3 regions of the Cobetia sp. MM1IDA2H-1 genome follow, and region 1 is predicted to be linked to each of the others. Evidence: predicted binding sites of a transcription regulator. Region 1 holds the regulator's gene; each other region holds the start of a gene.
What was found. Region 1 encodes LexA, which represses DNA repair genes until DNA is damaged. Its sites were predicted from a motif close to TACTGTNTANNTANACAGTA; they were not measured.
Positions count from the first base shown of each region.

Region 2: a site for LexA is predicted at 2,515-2,534, ahead of BOH68_RS01785 (LexA family protein). Genes of this name have one in related genera too.
Region 3: a site for LexA is predicted at 4,610-4,629, ahead of ruvC (crossover junction endodeoxyribonuclease RuvC). Genes of this name have one in related genera too.

Region 1 is NZ_CM133225.1:968,324-975,366, forward strand. Features, by position in the region: gene pyk (pyruvate kinase) at 1-422, opposite strand, end outside; gene topA (type I DNA topoisomerase) at 1,030-3,672, shown strand; gene BOH68_RS04175 (DUF6586 family protein) at 3,672-4,151, shown strand; gene BOH68_RS04180 (hypothetical protein) at 4,405-4,644, shown strand; gene lexA (transcriptional repressor LexA) at 4,775-5,404, opposite strand; gene BOH68_RS04190 (TetR/AcrR family transcriptional regulator) at 5,956-6,633, shown strand; gene BOH68_RS04195 (L,D-transpeptidase) at 6,633-7,043, shown strand, end outside.
Region 2 is NZ_CM133225.1:381,865-388,907, forward strand. Features, by position in the region: gene BOH68_RS01770 (MliC family protein) at 1-271, shown strand, start outside; gene BOH68_RS01775 (FMN-dependent NADH-azoreductase) at 436-1,056, shown strand; gene BOH68_RS01780 (IMPACT family protein) at 1,199-1,825, opposite strand; gene BOH68_RS01785 (LexA family protein) at 1,852-2,328, opposite strand; gene ccmA (cytochrome c biogenesis heme-transporting ATPase CcmA) at 2,807-3,520, shown strand; gene ccmB (heme exporter protein CcmB) at 3,517-4,239, shown strand; gene BOH68_RS01800 (heme ABC transporter permease) at 4,390-5,187, shown strand; gene ccmD (heme exporter protein CcmD) at 5,187-5,381, shown strand; gene ccmE (cytochrome c maturation protein CcmE) at 5,463-5,960, shown strand; gene BOH68_RS01815 (heme lyase CcmF/NrfE family subunit) at 5,960-7,043, shown strand, end outside.
Region 3 is NZ_CM133225.1:1,873,443-1,880,485, reverse strand. Features, by position in the region: gene tolR (protein TolR) at 1-375, opposite strand, end outside; gene tolQ (protein TolQ) at 390-1,067, opposite strand; gene ybgC (tol-pal system-associated acyl-CoA thioesterase) at 1,246-1,695, opposite strand; gene ruvB (Holliday junction branch migration DNA helicase RuvB) at 1,692-2,735, opposite strand; gene ruvA (Holliday junction branch migration protein RuvA) at 2,940-3,554, opposite strand; gene ruvC (crossover junction endodeoxyribonuclease RuvC) at 3,975-4,553, opposite strand; gene aspS (aspartate--tRNA ligase) at 4,803-6,590, opposite strand; gene BOH68_RS08005 (FmdB family zinc ribbon protein) at 6,734-6,958, opposite strand.

The DNA.
Region 1 (7,043 bases):
TCGAGCACCACGCGACCGTCATCAAGCAGCAGAACGTCGCCGGCGACCACGTCATCGGCCAGTTGCTGATAGTCGCAGCCGACACGCTCGACGGTACCTTCATCGCGGCCCAGGCCGATGTCCAGGATGAACGGTTGGCCTTCCTGAAGCTGGACAGCGGTGTCCTTGAAGCGGGCGATGCGGATCTTCGGACCCTGCAGATCACCCAGCACGGCGACGCTGCGGCCCTGGGCGGCGGCGGCGGCACGGACGGCCTCGGCACGCATGCGGTGGTCTTCGGGGCTGCCGTGAGAGAAGTTGAGGCGAACCACATCCACTCCGGCACGGATCATCGCGTCGAGGACGCCCGGCTTGTCACTGGCCGGACCGAGTGTGGCGACAATCTTGGTGCGGCGGATCGGGCCGTTGAACGCGTGCGGCATGAGAACATACTCCTTGAACACTTGCGTGAGGGGTCAGGCGGTTTGTGTTGTCATTTTACTACATTGACGACGTAAAGGGAGCCTGTCGAGTGTCGTGGTTGATTGGTGTGGTAGCGCGTGAGTGATTCGGCTGCCATGGCGGCGATGGTAGCGACATGACTTGCGTCTTCACAAGCGCTGGCGTCAGGCTGGTGGTCAGCCAGACACGTCGTGATCCGAGAGGCCCAGGCTGTGAGGATGGCATCTACGTTGACCCGCAGGCCTGCCACTGCCTGTGTCAGTAATGCCACACTGATGTGACGAATCGTGAAAAGGCCACTTATATATAGTCATGGCTTGCCTGTCGTCATGGCGACACATGCACCTGGCGGGTCTGGCAGGTCCGGGTGCCGGTCGATGACCGCGTCATGCCTCGGGCGTCGATTCTCGAGATTCGGGGTGGTGTGTGATGTCCGCTGCCACCACCCACATGTCGTGGTGCTGGCAACATTGCTGGTCAGCGCTGAAATGCTGGGGTAGGGTAGGCGCATTTTTAGGCTGGGATAAAACCCAGCGCTACGAGTCATTCGCCGGTGCAGTCAGCGCCGGCCAGGAGATGCGAGCAACCATGGGCAAGTCACTGGTGATCGTCGAGTCGCCTGCCAAGGCCAAGACCATCAACAAGTATCTCGGCAACGACTTCGTGGTGAAGTCGAGTGTTGGGCATATCCGCGATCTGCCGACCAGCGGTAGCGGCAAGCAGGCCACCGATCCCAAGGAGCGTGCCCGTCAGGCAGCCGAGACGCGCAAGATGTCGCCGGAAGCCAAGGCGGCTCACAAGGAAAAGAAGGCCAAGACGCAGCTTATCCGTCGCATGGGGGTAGACCCGGAGAACGGCTGGGAGGCGCATTACGAGATCCTGCCCGGCAAGGAAAAGGTCGTCTCCGAGCTGACGCGCCTGGCCGAGAAGGCCGACACCATCTATCTCGCGACGGATCTGGACCGCGAAGGTGAGGCGATTGCCTGGCACCTGCGCGAGACCATCGGTGGCGACGATACCCGCTACAAGCGCGTGGTGTTCAACGAGATCACCAAGAAGGCGATCACGGCGGCCTTCGATGAGCCGGGCGATCTGAAGATGGACCGCGTGCATGCTCAGCAGGCGCGTCGCTATCTGGATCGTGTCGTCGGTTTCATGGTCTCGCCGCTGCTGTGGGCCAAGGTGGCTCGTGGGCTGTCGGCCGGGCGAGTGCAGTCGGTTGCCGTGCGCTTGATCGTCGAGCGTGAGCGTGAGATCCGTGCCTTCATTCCGGAAGAATTCTGGGATGTGCACGCAGAGCTTGCCGCGACCAGCGGCGAGGCGATCCGTTTCGAGCTGGCGCGTCAGGATGGCAAGGCCTTCCGTCCGACCAGCGAGAAGGAAACGCTGGATCGCATCGCGGCGCTGCGTACCGCTCGGCTCGCGATTTCCAATCGCGAAGACAAGCCGACCCGCTCCAAGCCGAATGCCCCCTTCATCACCTCGACCCTGCAGCAGGCGGCCAGCAGTCGTCTCGGCTTCTCGGTCAAGAAGACCATGATGATGGCGCAGCGCCTCTACGAGGCCGGTTACATCACTTACATGCGTACCGACTCGACCAATCTGTCGGCGGACGCGGTGGCCACCGCGCGGGACTTCATCGCTGAGGAATTCGGCGACAACTATCTGCCGCAGGCCGCCAACGTCTACTCCAGCAAGGAAGGCGCTCAGGAAGCTCACGAAGCGATCCGTCCCTCCGAGGTGGCGCGTCGCGCGACGGACCTCACCGGCATGGAGCGTGACGCGGAGCGTCTGTATGAGCTGATCTGGCGTCAGTTCGTCGCCTGCCAGATGGTGCCGGCAGAGTATCTGTCCTCGACCCTGACCATCGAGGTCGATGGCTACGAGCTGCGCGCCAAGGGCCGGGTGCTCAAGTTTGACGGTTATACCCGCGTGATGAAGCCGGCGGGCAAGAAGGAAGAGGACCAGTCACTGCCGGACCTGGCCATCGGCGAGGTGCTGGAGCTGGTCGAGCTGGACCCGCAGCAGCACTTCACCAAGCCGACGGCGCGTTACACCGAAGCCAGTCTGGTCAAGGAGCTGGAGAAGCGCGGCATCGGCCGTCCTTCGACCTATGCGGCCATCATCTCGACCATTCAGGATCGTGGTTACGTGGCGCTGGAAAATCGGCGTTTCTACGCCGAGAAGCTGGGTGACATCGTCACTGATCGTCTCAGTGAATCCTTCAAGGACCTGATGGACTTCGGCTTCACCGCGCGCATGGAAGACTACCTCGATGAGGTGGCCAATGGTCAGCGCAACTGGCGCGAGCTGCTGGATGCCTTCTACGCCGAGTTCAAGGCCGAGCTGGATCACGCCCAGTCAGAAGAGGGCATGCGCCCGAATCAGCCGGTGCCGACCGATATCGCCTGCCCGACCTGTGGTCGCGAGATGCAGATCCGTACCGCCTCCACCGGCGTCTTCCTGGGGTGCTCCGGTTACAACCTTCCGCCCAAGGAGCGCTGCAAGACCACCATCGACCTGTTGCCGGGGGATGAGGCGGTCGCCGCTGACGCGGATGAGAATGCCGAGACCGATGCACTGCGTGCCAAGCGCCGTTGCCCGATCTGCGCCACGGCCATGGACAGCTATCTGATCGACGAGCAGCGCAAGCTGCACGTCTGCGGCAACAGCCCGGACTGCGTGGGACATGAAGTCGAGCAGGGTCAGTTCCGCATCAAGGGCTACGATGGGCCGGTCATCGAGTGCGACAAGTGCGGTGCCGACATGCAGCTCAAGACCGGGCGTTTCGGCAAGTACTTCGGCTGCACCAACGAGGATTGCAAGAACACCCGCAAGCTGCTCAAGTCCGGGGAGGTCGCGCCGCCGAAGATGGACCCGATCCCCATGCCGGAACTTGCCTGCGTGAAGGTCGAGGATCACTACGTGCTGCGTGATGGCGCCAGTGGCCTGTTCCTTGCCGCCAGTCAGTTCCCCAAGAATCGCGAGACGCGTCCGCCGCTGGTCAGCGAGCTCAAGGCGCATGCCGACGAGCTGCCGGAGAAGTATCACTTCATCCTCAAGGCGCCGGAGAAAGACCCCGATGGCCGCCCGACGCAGATTCGTTTCTCGCGCAAGGCCAAGGAGCAGTTCGTGATGACGGACGAAGATGGCAAGGCGACGGGGTGGAAGGCGACCTTCGACAACGGCCGTTGGGTCGTCGAGGACAAGCGCAAGGGAGCCAAGAGCTGATGAGCCAGCGTGGCCGCACCAATCAACTGCTGTATCAGGCCGAGTTGCTGCTGGAGCAGGCGGCCGTCGCGACGCGTGATGAGCATGCCGTCGCACGGCGCATGGCCGGTGAGGAAGGGGCGCTGGCGTTGATGGAGCTGGCATTGGCCTCGTTGATCGAGGAGTGCGCCGCGTCGGCACGCTGGCCTGAGGGCAGCTGGCGCGAGCGGCTGGCCACACCGCCGACTCCCGTGGCGGAAATCGAGCAGTTGCGAAGCCTGCAGGCGCAGCCGGACAGTTGGTTGAGCCAGCTGGTGGCCGATATCACGCGTCTGCATGAAGAGGGCGGTGCTGCCCGGCGTGAGGAAGGCCAGGCGCGTGGCGATGGTCTCATCATCGCCGCGGCGGCCAATGCGCCTCTGGCAGAGCGTCTCGCCACGGCAGTCAGCGCCATGAAGGCGTTGCTGTCACACCTTCGCGAGTCGAATGTGGAGTGGTAGCGTCGCGCCTTGCCTGACCCGAAGGCGCTGGCATGTCACGCACCTGTCATTCAGGTGACGCCCTGGCATGACGGGTGCTAGACTGGCGGCATTGTGGCAAGCCCTGCATTCTCCGGTACGACCATGGCTCTGGCTGTGGTCGTACTTTTTTCTGCATTGTCGCCAGTGACTGCAAGTCGCAGGGCCTGCCCGCCGTCAAGCTGACGATCACAACGACGCCGGTATCCTCAGGATGCCGTGCAGGAGGAATGACGTGTCCGATCCCGCCGTACTTGAAATCGTGCAAATGGAAGATGGGGAAGTGATCCTGCGTGCCGCCGAGAGTGAAGGTGAGCCACTTCTCAGTATCCGCATCTCCGATGAAGCTGCCGATCTGCTGCGTGACAATCGCTTCGAGGTCGCGCGTGAGATGATCGACCACGCCATCACCCGCACCCGCCTGTGGGATGGCGAGGATGATGAAGACGAGCAGTCGGAAGGCATGGTGCACTGAGCACTTCCCGCATGTCTGCCATCCACAAAAAAACCCGCCAATCGGCGGGTTTTTTTGTGGATGCCCTGATGGCGACAATCGTCATCTGCGCGTCAGCGCTGTGAGGACAGACTGCCTGCGAGCCTTAAGATCAGTGCAGGCCGCCATCGCGGATCACGCCCACGCCGAGGCCCTCGATTTCCAGGCTGTCCGTGCGCAGATCCACCTTGATGGGCGCGAAGTCCTCGTTCTCGGCTTCCAGCCATACGTAATGGCCATCGCGACGGAAGCGCTTCACCGTCACTTCATCCCCCAGACGCGCCACCACGATCTGTCCGTCACGCACGCTGCTCGTGCGGTGCACGGCCAGCAGGTCACCTTCCAGAATGCCGACATCCTTCATCGAGACCCCGCGCACGCGCAGCAGATAGTCGGCGGCAGGCGAGAAGTAGTCACTGGGCAGTGGGCAATGGCGATCGATATGCTGGCTGGCCAGGATAGGGCTGCCAGCGGCCACTTCCCCGATGACCGGCAGGCCCTGCTCGCTATCCTCTTCCGCCTCGGCCAGAGACGGCACGCGGATGCCCCGCGAGGTGCCCGGCACCATCTCGATGGCTCCCTTGCGCTTCAGGGCACGCAGATGCTCTTCCGCGGCATTCGGTGAGCGAAAGCCCAGTGCCTGGGCGATTTCGGCACGCGTTGGCGGATAGCCTGAGGACTTGATGGTCTTGATGATGAAGTCGAAGACATCCTGCTGGCGCGGAGTAAGCGGCTGAGTCATGGGCATTGCCTTTGGCCTGGGCGGCATCTGAGCTGACGGCACGGGGTGTGCATCCATACAACTGTCATTGTATCCAGTCATGGCGGTCATGCAAGGCATCGTGGGTGCTTTGGCAGCAACGTTGCCGGCATCTTCGTCGACATCGACATGCTGACGCGAGACAGCGGGTGTCCGGGACGCCCCATGACCATCCCGTCCCCGAATGTCCCGCGTGAATGCGCGTCCTGCCGGTCTTGGCTGTCGAGTGTTTGAAACAACCAGCAATTGCCAGTCATGGCATGGACAGCTAGAATTATCTTGTTTCAAACGAATGTTCGTCGGGCGCATCCCGCTACCGGTACACAGGCCCTGTGTGTCCTGTGCTCGGGACACGGCTCGTGGCAGCCTCCGCCTCGGAGTCGCTGCCTGACACGCGGTGCGTGAAGACCGACATGTCGTTTGATTGACCTGCATGAGAAGAGTCGCCCCCCGGGCCACGGCCTTGCCGTTGTCCGGGGGGACAAGAACTCCCGTGCCCCCTCGTGACTGATCACCTGACAAGGCATCCGCCCATGGCCCAGACCGATACCGTTACCCGTATCCTCGATACCGCCGAGGTCCTGTTCGCCGAGCGAGGCTTCGCCGAAACCTCGCTGCGCAATATCACCAGCAAGGCCAAGGTCAACCTGGCGGCGGTCAATTATCACTTCGGCTCAAAGAAGTCATTGATCCAGGCAGTGTTCGCCCGCTATCTCGACCCCTTCAGCGAGCGTTTCCATGCGGCACTCGACAGTGTCGAGCAGCAGCATGCCGGTCGTCAGGTGCCGCTGGAAACGCTGCTGGAAGTGATGGCGCGCACGGTGCTGGAGGTGCCGGCCGAGCGCAACAGCCTGCGTACCTTCATGCGCCTGCTCGGGCTTGCCTATACCCAGGGGCAGGGCCACATGCGTCGCTACATCCGCGAGCATTACGGCACGGTCTTCAGCCGCTTCGCCGAGCTCCTGAAGCTTGCGACGCCGGACCTGCCAGACAACGAGCGCTTCTGGCGTCTGCACTTCATGCTCGGCAGCGTGATCTTCACCTTCTCGGGACTGGACGCACTGCGCGATATCGAAGAGGCCGAATACGGCCATCACACCAGTGTGCGCGAGCTGATCCAGCACATGCGTCCGGTGGTGGTGGCGGCGATGGCGGCTCCGCTGCCGGCCTCGCTCGGAGATGGTGAAGCGGTCACCCAGGCGGCCAGCTGATGGCTTGCTGGGTGGCGGTGGATCTCACCCGCCAGCGTCTTGAGATACGCAATGACGCGCCCAGTGGCAGTCGTGATGCGCCGCCCCCCGCGGCTGACCCTGACACGCTGGTGCATGCCTGTGCGATCTCCAGCGGCCTCAACGGTATCGGCGAGCTCGATGGCAGCGGTTGCACGCCGACCGGCTGGCATGTGGTTCGCGCCGCGATCGGGGAGGGCAATCCGCGTGGTGCCGTCTATCGTGGGCGGCGCTTCACGGGAGAGGTGTTCACGCCTCGACTGGCCGCCGAGCACCCCGAACGCGACTGGATCCTGACGCGTATCCTGTGGCTCAGCGGTCGCGAGCCCGGTATCAACCGTGGCCGCAACGCGGCGGGACAGCGCGTCGACAGCCTGCGGCGCTACATCTAC
Region 2 (7,043 bases), 590 kb from region 1:
GAGCGGCAAGCAGGAGCAGGAGTCATCGTCGCTCAGTCAGTTGACGTTACCCTATCGGGTCAATGACGACGGCAAGCATGGCAAGGTGCTGTCGGCGCGCTTGCCGCGCGCTTCAGCCGGCAGGGGGTGGCTGAAACTGAGCCTGACGCCGGGTGCCTGCTTCGACACCATGCAAGGTACCCCGTATCCGCTGACCTCCGAGCTGACTCTGACGCGAAAAGGGGGAGAGTCTCGAGATCTGAGTGGCTGTGGAGAGGCATACCTCCCCTGACATGACGTCTTTTCGTCGATTTTTTCGAATGGTTGGTGCGATCTTTATCGCTTTTTGTGCCACGGAGTTCATCTATCATGGCGGGCAGCTCTCCATCACGGGCAACGGATGCCAAGCCTGGCTCGTGATGGGAAATCGTCCTTTCTGTCTGCGGAGAACCTGCCATGTCTGCCACACCGCTCAATGTTCTGCTGGTCTCATCTTCCCTGTTCGGAGAAAAAGGCAACTCTCGTGAACTGGCTTCCGCGTTCGTGGATGCCTTGCAGGCGTCCGGTCACGAGCATCAGTTGACGCATCATGATCTGGTCGAGCGCGACCTTCCGCACCTGGGCGCCGCCGAGATGCAGGCATGGATGACGCCGGCGGATGAGCGAAGCGCTGAGCAACGCAAGCTCGCCGAGCTGTCCGATGGTTTCCTGGCCGAGCTGAGAGCGGCAGACCTGCTGGTCATCGCGGCACCGCTCTACAATCTGGGCCTGCCGACGCAGATGAAGGCGTGGTTTGACCGGGTGCTGCGTGCCGGCGAGACCTTCCGCTACACCGAGAAGGGGCCGGTAGGTCTGCTGGAAGGCAAGCAGGCACTGGTGCTGGCAGCACGTGGCGGGATGTATGCAGGCAGTGACCTGGATTCCCAGACGCCGCATCTCACATCCATGCTCGGGCTGATGGGCATCACGGATCAGCACTTCGTATACGCTGAAGGCCTCAACATGGGCGATGAGCCAAAGGTGGGAGCTCTGTCAGAGGCCAGGACAGGCATCGCCAACTACGTAGATTCTCTCTGACCCGGTGTATCTGCCGTAGCTGAGTCACATTGGTTGAGCATGATGAATGAAAACGCCACCGCCGCTCTGAGAGGAGCGGCGGTGGCGTTTGTGCTATCGGGAAGCAGAGGTTACTGGGGGAGGAGCCAGTGGCCGGAAACGCTCAGCCTTGGTCTTCGAGCACTTCCAGTGCGCCCTTGAGGCGCGCATGCAGCTCTTCCAGCGGCGGCTGAGCGCCGCCTTGCGGCCAGCCCGCCGTCAACACCACGCCATCGGCGGCATAGTCGCTGGCATCCACCGGTACATCGTAGCCGCTCAGCCAGTGACGCACGTCGGCCTCATGAGCGAATCCGACCTTGAGGCGTCTGGGTGTACGCGGCGTGAAGGTGGTGGTGGGCAGTCGCTCGAGGGCGTCGAGCACGGCACGACTGTATGCACGAGCCAGACCACCGGTGCCCAGCTTGATGCCGCCGAAGTAGCGGATCACCACGCAGGCGATCTGCCCCACGCCGCTGCCTTCCAGTACCTGATACATCGGCCTGCCGGCGGTACCACCCGGCTCTCCGTCATCGGAGAAGCCGATGGCATTCTGCTCATTCGGCGCACCCGCGATGAATGCCGTGCAGTGATGACGTGCATTGGGATGGGCGAGATGCGCCTGTTCCAGCAGCCGCGTCATGGCGTCTGGTGTCGGAGCGTGGGCCAGCCAGGCGATGAAGCGGCTCTTCTCGATCTCGATGCTGTGCTCGTGATGCGCCTCTGGCGCCAGTGCAGGTATCTGATAGCTCATCGTGCCATCTTAGCAAAGCGTCGCCCTCAATGAGTGACGGCGTTGCCGCGTACGACACCCATCACCATGCCCAGCACTTCGATATCGGCATTCTTGAGGTAGATGGGGGCCATGCTGTCGTTGGCCGGTTGCAGGCGTACACCGCTCTTCTCGATATACAGCTTCTTCAGCGTCACTTCCTGCTGGTTGATCATCACCACGGCGGTCTCACCGTTCTCGGCACTTTCACTGCGCTCGATGATGATGATGTCGCCATCATGAATGTTGCAGTTGATCATCGAGTGGCCGCGAACGCGCAGGGCGTAGGTGTTGCGTCGCACCATGCGCGTCGGCACGGCGATCGTGCCGCAGTCGGCGATGGCTTCGATGGGCATGCCGGCGGTGATGTTGCCGAGCAACGGGATATCCATCATGTCGCTGGCAGTGATTTCCTGCCAGGCCTCGTCATTGAGCGGCAGATTGTGAAGGCGCTGAAGGTAGTGTGGAGCGTGAAGACGTGACATGAGCTATCCCCTGATGCTGTGCGGTCGGCAGAGGGAGCCGACCTGCGATGCAGCGTGAAAGGTCGTCAGGCTGAGTTCATCTGCGGCCTGATAGGCTCTGCGAACATGATGACAACGCGATGAGAGCCGACCCGTTCGGTCTGCTGCCCGGGCAATGCCAGGCATGCGATGACGATACTGTATGAGTACTGTTTTTGTATACAGTGTCTGCATCATAGCAAGCCAGCGCGAGGTGGCAAGGGGTGAGTCGGGCGTCGATGCCAATCAGGCGATGGGTGTGTCGTATGAATGTGCACCATGCTTTGCTGATGGAGCGCGCGAGAACTTGACTCCCGTGCAAGGCTCGAAGCGTGCGGGTCGCGTCATTCGGGCGACCGGTGGTCAGTGCCGGCTTCAGCTCGTAGAATGACGCGATTGGATCCCTCGGGACCAGCCTCTGATGTCGCGCTCCGCGACTGACCAGCCGCGAGATGTCGGGATGTCGATCCAGCCAGTCAGCGATGAAGCCCGTTGCGTGCCGCCCTTGCTGGCGGTGCGGGCGCTTGGGTGTGAGCGCGATGAGCGCTGGCTGTTCCAGGCGCTCGACTTCAGCCTCGCGGCGGGCGAGATCCTGCAGATCGAAGGCCCCAATGGCAGTGGCAAGACCACCCTGCTCAAGATTCTGTCCGGGCAGTTCCATGATCACGAAGGCGAAGTGCTCTGGCAGGGGCAGCCTGCCTCGCGGGTGCGCGACGATTTTCTGGGATCACTGCTCTATCTGGGTCACCAGCCCGGCATCAAGGGCACGCTGACGGCATTGGAAAATCTTGCCTGGTATCAGGCGCTCGGTGACGCTGCATCTTCTCGAAACGCCGCGGAGCGACGCTCGCTCGCCTGGGCAGCGCTGGACGCCGTGGGGCTTGCCGGCTTCGAGGATGTCCCGGCCCAGCAGCTGTCGGCTGGTCAGCAGCGGCGCATCGCCCTGGCGCGATTGCATCTGACACCGCGTCGACTGTGGGTGCTCGACGAGCCCTTCACCGCCATCGACATCGATGGCGTCCAGGCGCTGGAGGCGCTGCTGCTGGCGCATGCCGAACGGGGTGGCAGCGTGGTGATGACGACCCACCATCGCTTCTCGGATGTCTCGCGATTGCGCCGAATAGGCCTTGGGCAACGCGCTGGCGCGGAGTCGAGGGAGGGCGCCTGGGCATGAGACATGATCCTCTGACACCATTGTCCGAGTCTCCCGTTGCCTGCTCGTTGGGTGGAGCACTCAAGGCGACACTTCGACGCGACCTGCGTCAGGCGTTGCGCCGGCGCAGTGAGCTGATCAACCCGCTGGTATTCTTCGCCCTGGTGATCACGCTGTTTCCGCTGGGGATCTCGCCGGACAAGGCGCTGCTGGCGACACTGGCGCCGGGGCTGCTGTGGGTGGCGGCCTTGCTGGCCACGTTGCTGTCACTTGAGGGGCTGTTCCGGCAGGACCTCGACGACGGTAGCCTTGAGCAACTGCTGCTGACCCCCCAGCCGTTGCCATTGCTGGTGCTGGCCAAGGTGGCGGGGCACTGGCTATTGACCGGTCTGCCGTTGGCGCTGATGGCACCGCTGCTGGGCGTGATGCTGGGGCTGCCGAGCGGCGCCTTCGGGGTGCTGATCGCCTCGCTGGCGCTGGGCAGTCTGAGCCTGTCGCTGATCGGCGCGATCGGCGCGGCGCTGACGGTCGGGCTGCGGCGCGGCGGCGTGCTGCTCTCGCTGATCATCCTGCCGCTGTACATTCCCGTGCTGATCTTCGGCGCCGGCGCGGTGCAGAGCGCCGTCACCGGCATGCCCAGCGCCGCCCACCTGGCCATGCTGGGTGCGATGCTGGCGCTGGCACTGTTGCTGGCGCCGCTTGCCATCGCCGCCGGTCTGAGGTTGAGCATCAATGGCTAGTCCCTGCTCCCTGCCGGCTGGCAGAGGGTGGCCTGAGTGCCGCCAGCACTTCGCCAGATATCCTTTCGCCCCTGACAAGAGGCTCGTGTGAACGCCGATTCCGACTCTCATCAAGCGCCTGCTCGCAAGGTTCGCCCGCGCAAGGGCGGGCTGTGGCCATGGCTGCATCGCTTGGGCACACCGGCGACCTTCTTCGCGGCCAGCCAGCGCTGGCTGCCGTGGCTATGGGCCGTGGCGATCCTCGCGCTGGTGGCCGGCAGTGCCTGGGGACTGGCCTTCGCGCCGGCGGATTACCAGCAGGGCAACAGCTTCCGCATCATCTATGTGCATGTGCCGGCGGCGATTCTCGCCCAGTCCTGCTTCATGCTGCTGGCGGCATGCGCACTCATCTTCCTTGTCTGGAAGATCAAGCTGGCGGACATGGTCGCCACGGCCGCCGCCCCCGTCGGCGCCTTGATGACGGCGCTGGCGCTGTTTTCCGGCTCGGTATGGGGCATTCCCACCTGGGGCACCTGGTGGATCTGGGATGCCCGGCTGACGTCGATGCTGATCCAGCTGTTCCTATATCTGGGCGTGATCGTGCTGCGTGGTTCCTTCGCCAGTCGTGACAGCGGCTCGCGTGCCGCCTCGATTCTGGCGCTGGTCGGCATGGTCAATATCCCGATCATCAAGTATTCGGTGGATTGGTGGAGCACACTGCATCAACCTGCCACCTTCACGCTGAGTGAAGCACCGCCGATGCCGGCCAGCATGTGGATTCCGCTGCTGCTGATGGTCATCGGCTTCTACGCCCTGTTCGGTGCGCTGGTACTGATGCGCACGCGGGTCGAGGTGCTGAGGCGTGAGAGTCGCAAGCAATGGGTGCGTGACCTGCTGAGCCCGCACTCGGACCCACGACCCGGCCAGAATTCGCCTGCAGGCCCCGTTTCCACAGAGGGTGATCACTGATGAGCTTGCCCGATGTCGCCTTCTCGAGTGTCAGCGAGTTCTTCGCCATGGGAGGACACGCCCTCTACGTGTGGTCCGCCTGGGGGCTGACGGCGGCGTGCCTCGCGGGGCTGGTGATCGCCACGCGGCTGTCCCGTCGCGCGGTGGAGGCCGATATTCGCCGTCGCCTGCGTCGGGAATCCGCCCGTTCCTGAATCCATTCTCGACCTCCCGTGCCAGTCGTCCCGCTGGTCGCGAGAGGCATGATCGTCCCTTGCCCTGATCGAGCCCTGACCATGACCCCCAAACGCAAGCAGCGCCTGTATCTCGTCACGGCCATCGTGCTGCTGGCCGCCCTCGCGGTGGGCCTCACGCTCTATGCCCTGCGCGCCAACATCAATGCCTTCTACACCCCGACCCAGATCGCCAGTGGCGAGGCGCCCCAGGGGCGTCAGATTCGCGCAGGCGGCATGGTGCGCGATGGCAGTGTCAGGCGTGACAACGAGACGCTGGATGCCATCTTCACCGTCACCGATTTCGATCATGACGTGACGGTGCATTATCAGGGCATCCTGCCGGACCTGTTTCGTGAAGGGCAGGGCGTGGTGGTGATGGGCACCTTCGATGGTGAGCATCTCGAGGCCAGCGAAGTGCTCGCCAAGCATGACGAGAAGTACATGCCGCCGGAGGTATCCGAGGCTCTCAAGGCGTCCGGACGTGATGTCTCTGGCAACAGGACGGATGACAGGATAGACACCGGGATGACAGAGAAAACACCTCAGGAGGCGCAGTGATGGTGACGCAACTGTTGCCGGAAATCGGCCATTTCGCGCTGATTCTGGGGGCCTGTCTGGCCTGCGTGCAGGCGGTGGTGCCGCTGGCGGGAGCCGCCACGCGTCGCCCGCTGTGGATGAGTTTCGCCCAGCCGATGGCCTGGGGGCAGTTCCTGTTCGTGCTGATCGCCTATGCCTGTCTGACCGCGAGCTTCCTGCTGGATGACTTCAGCGTCGCCTACATCGCCAACAACTCCAACAGCCAGCTGCCGTGGTACTTCAAGTTCAGTGCCGTGTGGGGCAGTCACGAGGGTTCGGTGCTGCTGTGGAGCCTGATACTGGCGGGCTGGGGCTTTGCCGTCTCGCTGGGTGCGCGCGATCTGCCGCGCGACATGCTGGCGCGGGTACTGGGCATCATGGGATTGATCTCCACCGGCTTCATGGCCTTCGTGCTGCTGACCTCCAATCCCTTCGCACGTCTGCTGCCGGACATGCCGGCAGATGGCGCGGATCTCAATCCGCTGTTGCAGGACATCGGGCTGATCATCCATCCGCCGATGCTCTACATGGGCTATGTCGGTTTCTCGGTGGCATTCTCGTTCGCGATGGCGGCTCTGCTGGGCGGGCGCCTCGATGCGGCATGGGCACGCTGGGCGCGCCCCTGGACCAACATCGCCTGGGCGTTCCTGACCGTCGGCATCGCGCTGGGCAGCTGGTGGGCCTACTACGAGCTCGGCTGGGGCGGCTGGTGGTTCTGGGACCCGGTGGAGAACGCCTCCCTGATGCCGTGGCTGGCCGGTACCGCCCTGATCCACTCACTGGCGGTCACCGAGAAGCGCGGTGCCTTCAAGAGCTGGACGGTGCTGCTGTCGATCTTCGCCTTCTCGCTGTCACTGCTGGGGACCTTCCTGGTGCGCTCCGGCGTGCTGACCTCGGTGCACGCCTTCGCCAGTGATCCGGACCGCGGGCTGTTCATCCTCGTGCTGCTCGGTATCACCGTCGGTGGTTCACTGTTGCTGTTCGCGCTGCGCGCACCGCGCGTGCGCTCGACGCTCGGCTTCCACTGGCTGTCGCGGGATGCCTTCCTGCTGGTCAACAACCTCG
Region 3 (7,043 bases), 910 kb from region 1:
CCCCATCACATCACCATATGGCGCTGTCTTGGCGCCTTTGACCAGCACGGGTGTCTTGGGCTTTTCCGACACGATGGCGGCCACCTTGCTGCCCAGGTCATCCAGGGCGACGGGAGTCCGCTTGTCCTGATCAGAGCCCAGATCGATGTAGTAGTTGCCGCTGTCATCCAGCGAGACGATCAGCGGTGTCACGTCATCAGGATTGTCGATGGGCTTGGAGGTGACCTTGGGCAGTTCGACCTGTACCCCCTGGGTCATCATCGGCGCGGTGATCATGAAGATGACCAGCAGCACCAGCATGACATCGATGAAGGGCACCACATTGATTTCAGAGGACAGCTTGCGCTTGTGCCCCCGGCTGTAAGGTCCTTTCATGCTCGACTCTCCTTTCAGGCGTCGTTGCTGCCACGGCCGTGCAGATTGCGATGCAGAATGGAGTGAAGCTCTTCGGCGAAGTCTTCATAACGGCCCAGCAGCTGATCGGCACGGCTGGCCAGACGGTTATAGAAGATGACTGCCGGAATCGCGGCAAAAAGCCCCATGGCGGTGGCGACCAGCGCTTCTGCAATCCAGGGAGCGACAGTGGTCAGAGTGGCCTGCTGTGCAGTCCCCAGTGCCTGGAAAGAGCCCATGATGCCCCACACCGTCCCGAACAGACCCACATAGGGGCTTACGGAGCTGACGGTGGCCAGGAACGGAAGATGGATATTGAGACGTTCTTCCTCGCGTGACAGCGTGACACGCATGCTGCGCTGAACGCCGTCCATCACCGCATCGGCATTGCTGGACTTGGGCTTGAGACGACTGTACTCACGAAAGCCTGCACGGAAGACGCCTGCAGCACCCGGCGTCGCCTCTTCTTCACTGGGCAATTCACGGTAGAGGTGATTGAGATCCACTCCGGACCAGAAACGCTTTTCAAAGGCGGTATACGCCTGTTTCGCTCGTGACAATGCCATCCCCCGCTGGAAGATCACTACCCAGGAGGCGATGGAAGCCGCCAACAGCAGCAACATGACGGATTGCACCACCAGGCTGGCATTCGCGAACAGCGAAATGATCGACATCGAATCTTCCACGGAAATCCCTCTTTTACTTGGTTCAGTCAGTGCCGCCGGTGAGGCGACACCCTTAACATTCGTCCGACTCCGTCGCCTGACATCCGACCAGAAGGATGGCTGCAACGGCGCCTCACTCGTTCACGCCTTGACCACGGCGACTCTCGGTCAATCTGGTATCGGTGACTCAGACCTCAAGAGCGTTCAGCAATTCCACTGGCCATCGACGCGGACGCAATGTGCTGGCATCGACACAGGCAATCACCACCTCGGCATCACTCAACATCACCCCGTCCTTCATCACCTGTTGATGAAAGACAAGGCGCGCGCCCCGCAATTCACCTGCCGTTGCCGTGACCTGAAGCAGATCATCCAGTCTCGCAGGACGATGATAGCGACTGGCCACACTGTGCACGACAAGCTGGATACCGCGCTCCAGAAGTGTCTGCTGGGAATAGCCACGTGCGCGCAGCCATTCACTGCGTGCGCGCTCCATGAAGCGCAGGTAGTTGACGTAATAGACGATGCCACCCGCATCGGTATCCTCGATATAGACCCGCACCGCATGATGAAAATCGCCCGTCTGCTCAGTCAACGTTTCCTCGCCGGGTCTGGATGTCTGAAGAGACGACGTCATGCGTCCTCCTGCCCACCCGGCGTCAGACGCGCCTGGGTCTCACGCGGTGTGATGCCGAAATGCTGATAGGCGGAACTGGTCACCACGCGCCCACGCGCCGTTCGCATCATGAAGCCCTGCTGAATCAGATAGGGCTCCAGCACATCTTCGATGGTATCGCGCTCCTCGCCGATGGCGGCCGCCAGCGAATCCACACCGACGGGCCCGCCATCGAACTTCTCGATCATCGACAGCAGCAACCGGCGATCCATATGATCCAGCCCGTGGCTATCCACATTGAGCATGTTGAGCGCCTTGTCCGCGACATCCAGCGTCAGACGGCCATCGCCGCGCACCTCGGTAAAGTCACGCACCCGCCGCAGCAGCCGATTGGCGATACGCGGCGTCCCTCGCGAGCGTCGTGCGATCTCGCGCGCGCCATCCATCTCCACTTCCATGCCTGACAGCTTCGCACTGCGCGAGACGATACCGGTCAGCGACTCGATATCGTAGAACTCGAGGCGCTGAACGATTCCGAAGCGATCTCGCAGGGGCGCGGTCAACAGACCAGCCCGGGTCGTCGCCCCCACCAGAGTGAATCGTGGCAGTTCCAGCTTGATCGAGCGGGCAGCCGGGCCCTCACCGATCATGATATCCAGCTGATAATCCTCCATCGCCGGATACAGCACTTCCTCGACCGCCGGTGACAGGCGATGGATCTCGTCGATGAACAGTACATCGCCTTCCTGGAGATTCGTCAGCATGGCGGCCAGGTCACCTGCCCGCTCCAGAACCGGTCCGGACGTCGACTTGATGTCCACGCTCATCTCACTGGCAATGATGTGTGCGAGAGTGGTCTTGCCAAGTCCCGGGGGCCCGAATACCAGGGTGTGATCCAGGCTATCGCCACGACCGCGAGCGGCACTGATGAAGATTTCCATCTGCTCGCGCACGATCGGCTGACCGATATACTCATTCAGCGTTCGCGGCCGATTGGCGCGATCGATCCGTTCTTCCGGATCATGCGTGGCCGCGGAGATCAGTCGATCCGACTCCATCATGATGCTTGCTCAACTCCTGATGACTCATGCTGCAGACATGAATCATGTGGCGAGAGGCGGTGAGACCGAGGCAGTGAAATGATCTTGCGCCAATGCAATCAAGCGCGCACTTTCTACCCCAGTCGCCGGCCATTCCCTAGTCAATAAATCCAATCAGATCGTGCCTATTCTGTCATTCACGCTATCAGGCACGAGACACGTGCGCTAGCTGGCCATCTTGCGGGCCAACGCCGCCTTGATGAGGGCTTCCGTGGAGGCACCTGTCTCGAGTCCCGAGAGCATCTTGGCCGCCTCGACCGGCTTGTAGCCCAGCGCGACCAGAGCGGCTTCGGCGTCGGCCAGGGGATGGGTAACCGGCGGCTGTGGCTGCGAAGCGCGCGCCATTTCCGACAGACCATCGTCCTGCGGAATCGTCCAATGCTTGAGCCGGTCGCGCATCTCGATGATCAGGCGGTCCGCCGTCTTCTTGCCGACGCCGGGCAAGCGAGTCAGTGCCCGACTGTCTTCGTCGTGCACGCAGCGAATGAAATCGGCCTGCTCCATTCCCGAGAGAATCGCCAGCGCCAGGCGCGGCCCGACCCCGGAAATCTTGATCAATTCCCGGAACAGACGACGCTCCGGCTCCTTGCCGAAGCCATAGAGCAACTGGGCGTCTTCACGCACGACCAGGTGGGTGAACAGCTGACAGTCCTCCCCGACAGCCGGCAGACCCAGCAAGGTATTCATGGAGGCTTCAAGTTCATAGCCCACACCTTGTACATCGAGTACCAGATGAGGCGGCTGCTTTTCGAGCAAACGCCCAGTCAGACGTCCAATCATGTTTCGGGCTGTCCTTGAGTCTTCAGTGCCGCCTGCTCATCACATCAGGTGTCAGGCGGCACGGGTTGTTGCGATGCGGGCAAGCCTACCAAAGATAACGTGCAGGCGGCATGTCCGAGTGTCACGACGATTTTGTCGCATGAATCTGACAGTCACTTGTTGCCATGAGGCCAGATGCAGGCAGCATGCGGATGCCAGCAGAACGCAAGATGCTGCCTGACATCGTGAAAACAAGCCTACAAGTGACTGAAAAATTGGAATTTATTGATAACGATAGCGTATCTGGCGCAAGCGGGCTTGTCACTTCTCGCCTGTAGAGGCCGTCTTCGGCACACGCCGGAGTCTGCTCCCCACTCTCTTCAGCCCCTGACCAGACACTCTTCAGACCCTGACCAGCCCCCTAAGTGACCGGCAGACACCTCATTTGCCCGGCTCAAAGTCACGCCAGCTACTGCTGCGTCGTGCGCGGGTACTCTTGCGCCCTGCACCTGCCCCCAGACCCAATGCCTCCAGCTGCGCGCTGCTCGGGGTCAGTCGCATGCGTGCAAAGCAATGTGTCAGCGCGATGGCCAGAGCATCCGCGGCATCCGCCTGAGGCGTTGCAGACAGCTTGAGCGTATGGGTCACCATATGCTGGACCTGGGCCTTGTCTGCTGCACCGGACCCCGTGACAGCCTGCTTGATCTGTCGCGGCCCATACTCTGATACCGGCAGGCCGTGGTTCGCCGCACACACGATGGCTGCCCCACGTGCCTGACCGAGCTTGAGCGCGGAGTCGGCATTCTTGGACATGAAGACCTGCTCGATGGCGAACTCCGCCGGGCGATGCATGGCAATCACTTCACTGATACCGGCGTAGATCTGCGCCAACCGCTGGTCGAGGCTGACCTGGGACATGCGGATGCAGCCACTGTCCACATAGCGGGGCTGAGCCGCCGAGACGTCCAGTACGCCGTAACCGGTCAGGCGTGACCCCGGATCAATGCCAAGAATGATCATGCCACCGCCTCACGTCTCACACTCATTGCCTCTCCATCCCTGTCGTCTTTCGTGCTTACTGTGTATATAACCAGCCACAATGCCACAAAAAAGGCGGTGCGACACTGTCATTGCCTGCATCATCTGCAGGTAACAGTCTCACACCGCCTTGCCGGGGGTCACTTGCCCGCTTGCGCGGGACTCCCCCTCTCCCGGGCGCTGATGGCGCCTGTCAGGAGAGGTTGATCACCCCGGGGTCATTCGCCTGGATCAGGCCTGACCGCCTTCCTCTTCAACCTTGACCTTCTGACGCAGACGGATGTTCAGCTCCTTGAGCTGCTCACCGCTGACTTCCCCCGGGGCATCGGTCATCATGCAGCCAGCGCTCTGGGTCTTCGGGAAGGCGATGACTTCACGAATGGTCTTGGCGCCGGTCATCAGCATGACCAGACGGTCGAGACCGAAGGCCAGACCACCATGGGGCGGCGCGCCGAACTTGAGCGCGTCGAGCAGGAAGCCGAACTTCTCTTCCGCTTCCTCCTCGCCGATGCCCAGCACTTCAAACACGGTACGCTGCATGGCCTGGTCGTGGATACGGATGGAACCGCCACCCAGCTCAGTGCCGTTGATGACCATGTCATAGGCGCGAGACAGTGCCGCTTCCGGATCGGCCTTGAGTTCTTCCGGGGTGCAGGACGGCGCGGTGAACGGGTGGTGCAGCGCGCTCAGGCGGCCATTGGCATCGGCTTCGAACATCGGGAAGTCGACGACCCACAGCGGTGCCCATTCGCGGGTGTAGAGGTTGAGGTCTTCGCCCAGCTTGACGCGCAGCGCACCGATGGCCTCGGCCACGATGTTGGACTTGTCGGCACCGAAGAACACGATGTCGCCATCGACGGCGCCACAGCGGTCCAGCACGTCATCCACGACGTCTTCCATGAACTTGACGATCGGCGACTGCAGACCCTCGATGCCCTTGGCACGCTCGTTGACCTTGATCCACGCCAGGCCCTTGGCACCGTAGATGCCGACGAACTTGGTGTAGGCGTCGATTTCCTTGCGTGACAGGCTGGCACCGCCCGGCACACGCAGCGCGGCGACACGGCCCTTGTCATCCTTGGCCGGGCCGGAGAAGACCTTGAAGTCCACACCGCTCATCAGGTCATCGACATCGACCAGCTCCAGCGGGATGCGCAGGTCCGGCTTGTCGGAACCGAAGCGCTGCATGGCTTCGGAATACGGCATGGTCGGGAAGTCGCCCAGCTCGACATCCAGCACTTCCTTGTAGAGACCACGGATCATGGTCTCGGTCATGCCCATGATGTCCTTCTCGTCGACGAAGCTGGCCTCGAGGTCGATCTGGGTGAATTCCGGCTGACGATCGGCGCGCAGATCCTCGTCACGGAAGCACTTGGCGATCTGGTAGTAACGATCGACACCGGCGACCATCAACAGCTGCTTGAACAGCTGCGGAGACTGCGGCAGCGCGAAGAAGCTGCCGGCATAGGTGCGGCTCGGCACCAGATAGTCACGTGCCCCTTCCGGCGTGGCACGCGTGAGAATCGGGGTTTCGATGTCGAGGAAGCCCAGGGCTTCCAGCTGGGCACGCACGCTGTGGGTGATGCGTGAACGCAGGCGCAGCTTGTCGATCATGTCCGGACGACGCAGGTCGACATAACGATACTTGAGGCGAACTTCCTCACCGACCTTGTTGTGGTCGTCCAGCTGGAACGGCGGCGTCTGTGCGGTGTTGAGCACTTCGACATCCTTGGCCAGCACTTCGATCATGCCTGTCGGCATGTTCGGGTTCTGGGTGCCTTCCGGGCGCATGCGAATACGGCCCTTGATGCGCAGGACGTACTCGCTGCGCGCCTTGTCGGCAGTGGCGAAGGCATCGACGGTGTCCGGATCGACGACGATCTGGGCGATACCGTCACGGTCGCGCATGTCGAGGAAGATGACGCCACCGTGGTCGCGACGGCGGTGCACCCACCCGCACAGAGTGACATCCTGATCGATCAGGGTCTCGTTCAGTTTGCCGCAATAGTGGCTGCGCATGTTGATTCCTTGTTGCTCAAATTCGTGATCGACGCACTGGTGCGCGTCTGTCTCAGAGGGCCTGACGCTGGAGATGCCTGCCACTCATGCATGACCTAGCACATGGATGGCAGGCATGACAGCTGGCCTGATGACGGGAGACATCAGGACGAGCTATCGCTACCTCCGGCCAGATTCTTCTTGCTGCCGGACTTGAAATCCGTTTCGTACCAGCCACTGCCCGCCAGACGGAAACCGGCGGCGGATACCAGCTTTTCCAGCTGGTCCGTCTTGCATTCCGGACACTCCGTCAGCGGCGCGGCGCTGATCTTCTGCAACTTGTCCATCCGATGGCCACAGGCCTTGCAGTGGTATTCATAGATCGGCATGGTTTTTTCCTGACGATACTGGTCCCGAGCGCAAGAATGCGAGTCGCGGACCATGACAATGTTATGCCTTGCGGCGCCCTTGCAT